DNA from 2 places in the Bradyrhizobium sp. USDA 4461 genome. Region 1 is predicted to be linked to the other one. Evidence: predicted binding sites of a transcription regulator. Region 1 holds the regulator's gene; the other holds the start of a gene.

The links. The regulator LexA, encoded in region 1, represses DNA repair genes until DNA is damaged. The targets are predictions, from matches to a motif close to TGTTCNNNNTGTGTTCNG.
Region 2: a site for LexA is predicted at 820-837, ahead of ACVINW_RS08710 (DNA recombination protein RmuC). Genes of this name have one in related genera too.

Annotation. Positions count from the first base shown of each region.
Region 1 is NZ_JBSRXM010000001.1:6,409,878-6,412,077, forward strand. It holds gene ACVINW_RS30125 (hypothetical protein) at 1-37, opposite strand, end outside; gene ACVINW_RS30130 (hypothetical protein) at 195-623, opposite strand; gene lexA (transcriptional repressor LexA) at 900-1,604, opposite strand; gene ACVINW_RS30140 (molybdopterin molybdotransferase MoeA) at 1,848-2,200, opposite strand, start outside.
Region 2 is NZ_JBSRXM010000001.1:1,844,222-1,846,421, forward strand. It holds gene fmt (methionyl-tRNA formyltransferase) at 1-133, opposite strand, end outside; gene def (peptide deformylase) at 171-698, opposite strand; gene ACVINW_RS08710 (DNA recombination protein RmuC) at 869-2,089, shown strand; gene ACVINW_RS08715 (GIY-YIG nuclease family protein) at 2,185-2,200, shown strand, end outside.

The sequences.
Region 1 (2,200 bases):
CGCGTCCAGCCTTTTGCCATGTGACCTTTTCGACCACCGAGCAGGTTTCCGTAAGTGCACGTCCTCTGCGCCTGATGATGCGCCAAGGCGGCCGCCGACGGAAATCTCCTGCCGCGCCCCGGAACCCGACGTCCGGGGTCGCTCGAAATCGTTTCGGTCACTCGCCGCCGGGTCATCCTGCGGCGACGATGCGTTCAACCCAAAAACAGCGACGCAAATGCGGAGGGCCGCCGCTCCACAACCTTCGGCTTCTGCGCGACCGGCGGATGCAGTGCCGGCAATTGCAGCACGCTGACGCGCTGTCCCTCGACGAGCTGGGTCACCAGCACATGGCTGCCGTCGGGGAATTCGACCGCATCATGATGGCGATCCGGCACGTCGGGCTCGACTTCGTTGAACACGCCGACGCGGAAATTCAGCGTCTTGGTCCAGATCCAGCGGCTGTCGTAGCGAACGTTCTCGGCGAAAGCGAGCTCGGTGCCCGGCAGCATGCAGACCGCGACAGTCGGATCGTTCTCCGACGCAAAGCCGCGGGTCGACGTGCCGCGGAAGGTCGTGGTGATCAGCGTCTCTCCGACAATGGCGGGGCGCGATGCCACGGCGTGCAGACTATAGTCACACATCGGATGGCTCCTCAAATGGAGGTAGCGACCCGTGCCTCTCCTTGAGGCATAGGGCCTCTACCAGAGTGGACGATAGCGAACGAGTGTCAGCTCGTTTCTGGGCGATTGTACGACTCGCCCGAGACCGCCTCAATCACAAACACGCGACACTGCGTGAGAGGTATCGGAGCGCATCGAGCAGGCCGCATGCCGCGCTATCTTCCAAGGAACGATCCGATCTGTCGCTCGTTCCTCGCCGCCGCAAGTATTTGCCTCGCCGCCGCAACTATTTGCAATTCAGTACTTGCGATAGAGCCCGATCAGCTTGCCCTGGATGCGGACCCGGTTCGGCGGCAGGATGCGCACTTCATAGGCGGTGTTGGCCGGCTCCAGCGCGATCGAAGCGCCGCGGCGGCGGAAGCGCTTCAGGGTCGCTTCCTCCTCGTCGATCAGCGCCACCACGATGTCGCCGGTGTTGGCGACGTCGTTGCGCTGGATCAGCGCCATGTCGCCGTCGAGAATGCCGGCATCGACCATCGAGTCGCCGCGCACCTCCAGCGCATAATGCTCGCCGGAGCCGAGCATGTCGGGCGGCACGCTGATGGTGTGGCTGCGGGTCTGCAGCGCCTCGATCGGCGTACCGGCAGCGATCCGGCCCATGACCGGGACCGCGACCGGTCGATTGCCGTCATCCTCGGCGATCGGCGGTGTAGAGGTGCGCTTGCCGAGGGTGCCTTCGATGACGCTCGGGGTGAAGCCGCGTCGGCCGTTGCCGCCGCCGGCCGACAGCTCGGGCAGCTTGATGACTTCGATGGCGCGGGCGCGGTTGGGCAGGCGGCGGATGAAGCCGCGCTCCTCCAGCGCAGTGATCAGGCGGTGGATACCGGACTTCGAGCGCAGGTCGAGCGCATCCTTCATCTCGTCGAAGGAGGGCGGGACGCCGGCCTCTTTCAGACGTTCATTGATGAAACGCAGAAGTTCGTACTGTTTGCGCGTGAGCATCTCGAGTATTCCCCCGGTTGATAGCGTCGTTCGATTCCGAGACTCTTCGGTGGGATCTGCAGACCGGGCCTGACCAAGGGAGCATGGTGCTTGCTGCAAGCGCTCCTGGGCGGCCTCCCGATTGTAGACACCAGTACTCGAAACAAATCATGAACGGACACTATATGTTCGATATGTGTTCCGCAACCACTTAATTTCCGGTGAACACGCCCGGCGGCGCACAATCGCCGCGGTGAGAAAACCCTATTCGGGCAGCATCAGGATCTCGCATTCGCTGCCGGCGACGGCGGCCGGCGCAAACGGCGGACGCACGAGAAGTGCCCGTGCCGCAGCGAGATTCCCGAGCAGCGAAGAATCCTGCTGCATCACGGGCGTTGCGATCAGCGTGCCGTCGTCGCGCGTCTCGAGACGCGCGCGCAGATAGTCCTCGCGCTGGTCGTTGGCAGCGAGGTCGCGGCCGAGCAAAGCGGTCGCGCGGCGATGATGAATCGCTTTTCGGCCGCTCAGCGCCCGAATCAACGGCACCAGAAACAGGAAGGCGCAGACATAGGACGACACCGGATTGCCGGGCAGGCCGATCACCCGCATCGCCCCGA
Region 2 (2,200 bases), 4.6 Mb from region 1:
GCAGGCCGCGGCGACCACCGGGCTTCGGCGCACGGGTGTAGACCGCCACAACTTCATGGCCATGGGCCACGAGCTCCAGCAGCGTCGGCACCGCGAAATCGGGCGTGCCCATGAAGATCAGGCGGAGAGGCATGGATCAGGTCTTCCGGGCGTGACAGCGGAGAGCGCGCCTACTCCGCCGCGCGCTTGGCGGCCTTCTCGAATTTCTTGAAGACGCGGTCGCGCTTCAGCTTCGACAGATAATCCACGAACAGCACGCCGTTGAGATGGTCGATCTCGTGCTGGATGCAGGTGGCGTAGAGCCCCTCGGCATCCTCCTCATGCAGCTTGCCGTCGAGGTCGGTGAAGCGCAGGCGCACCCGCGCCGGGCGCTCGACCTCCTCGTAATATTCGGGGATCGACAGGCAGCCCTCTTCGTAGACCGACAGCTCGTCCGAATGCGAAATGATCTCCGGATTGATGAACACCCGCGGCTGCGGCGTGGTCTCGCCGTTCTCGTCGCGCTTGGCGAGGTCCATGGTGATCAGCCGCAACGGCTGCGCGACCTGGATCGCCGCGAGCCCGATGCCGGGCGCGTCATACATGGTCTCGAGCATGTCGTCGGCGAGCTTGCGGATCTCCGGCGTCACCTTCTCGATCGGTTTCGACACCAGCCGCAACTGCTTGTCCGGCAGGATGATGATTTCTCGTAATGCCATGGCGGCGATTTAAGCCGCGGGCCTGATGCGGTCAATGCGTTCAGGAACCCGTTAAGACAGCCTTAACCACGATTCTTCACGCCTGATTAACCAAGAAAATTAGGAAAGCATTTACCATAAATGTTCCCTCTTCGTTCGCATGCGGCCGCGAATCGGCTACAACGGCTGGCATGAACGAGATTCTTCTCATGTTTGGCGACCTTCCGGTCCGCGTCTCCGACGCGCTGATCGGGCTTGGCGCGCTGACGCTGATCCTGCTGTTCGCCATCGCCGTGGTGATCGCCCGCGCCAGCCGGCGTGGCGCGGAACTGGCGATGGCCCAGGCCATCCGCGCCGACGAGCTGGAGGAGCGGCTTGCCGACATGCTGCGCGCCCAGAGCGAATCCTCCGGGCGGGTCGACGCCAAGGTCGATGCCTTCGCGCAGGCGCTCGCCGGGCGCCAGGCCGAGATGGCCCGCGCCGTCAACGAGCGGCTGGATTCGGTGACCCACCGGGTCGGCCAGTCGATGGAACAATCGACCCGCAACACCATGGATTCGCTGCGCGTGCTGCATGAGCGGCTCGGCATCATCGACCACGCCCACAAGAACCTCAACGAGCTCACCACCCAGGTCACGACCTTGCGCGACGTGCTCGCCAACAAGCAATCGCGCGGTGCGTTCGGCCAGGCGCGGATGGAGGCGATCGTCCAGGATGGCATGCCGAAGGGCTCGTTCGAGTTCCAGTACACGCTGACGTCGGGCAAGCGGCCGGATTGCGTCGTGTTCCTGCCCGACCAGCGCCCGCTCTGCATCGACGCCAAATTTCCGCTGGAGGCGATGACTGCGCTGCACGATGCGCGCAGCGACGAGGAACGCAAATCGGCCTGCCAGCGGCTGCGCGCCGACGTGCTCAAGCATGTCAGCGACATCGCGGAGAAATACCTGATCCCGGGCGAGACCCAGGACACCGCGCTGATGTTCGTGCCGTCGGAATCGGTCTATGCCGAGATCCATGACGGCTTCGACGACGTGGTCCAGAAGGCCTATCGCGCCCGCGTCGTGCTGGTGTCGCCGTCGCTGTTGATGCTGGCGATCCAGGTGATGCAGCAGATCCTGAAGGACGCCCGCATCCGCGACGCCGCCGACCAGATCCGCAACGAGGTGATGCACCTCGGCGATGATCTCGGCCGGCTGCGCGATCGCGTGCTCAAGCTGCAAAATCACTTCGGCCAGGTCAACGAGGACGTCAGGCAGATCCTGATCTCCGCCGACAAGATCGAGAAACGCGCCGGCCGCATCGAGGAACTCGACTTCAGCAAGGCCGAGACCCCGATCGAGGTCCCCCGCTTCGTCAAGCCCGCCGCCGCCGACCTGTTCCCCAGCCCGCGCAAGCTGCAGGCGGGGGAGTGATTGTAGTTTTAGAAGTTGCTTGGCGCGCTCGCGCCATCCAATCGGTGTCATCGCCCGGCCTCGACCGGGCGATCCAGTATCCCAGAGGCGGCAGTTTGGGGCGACGCAGCT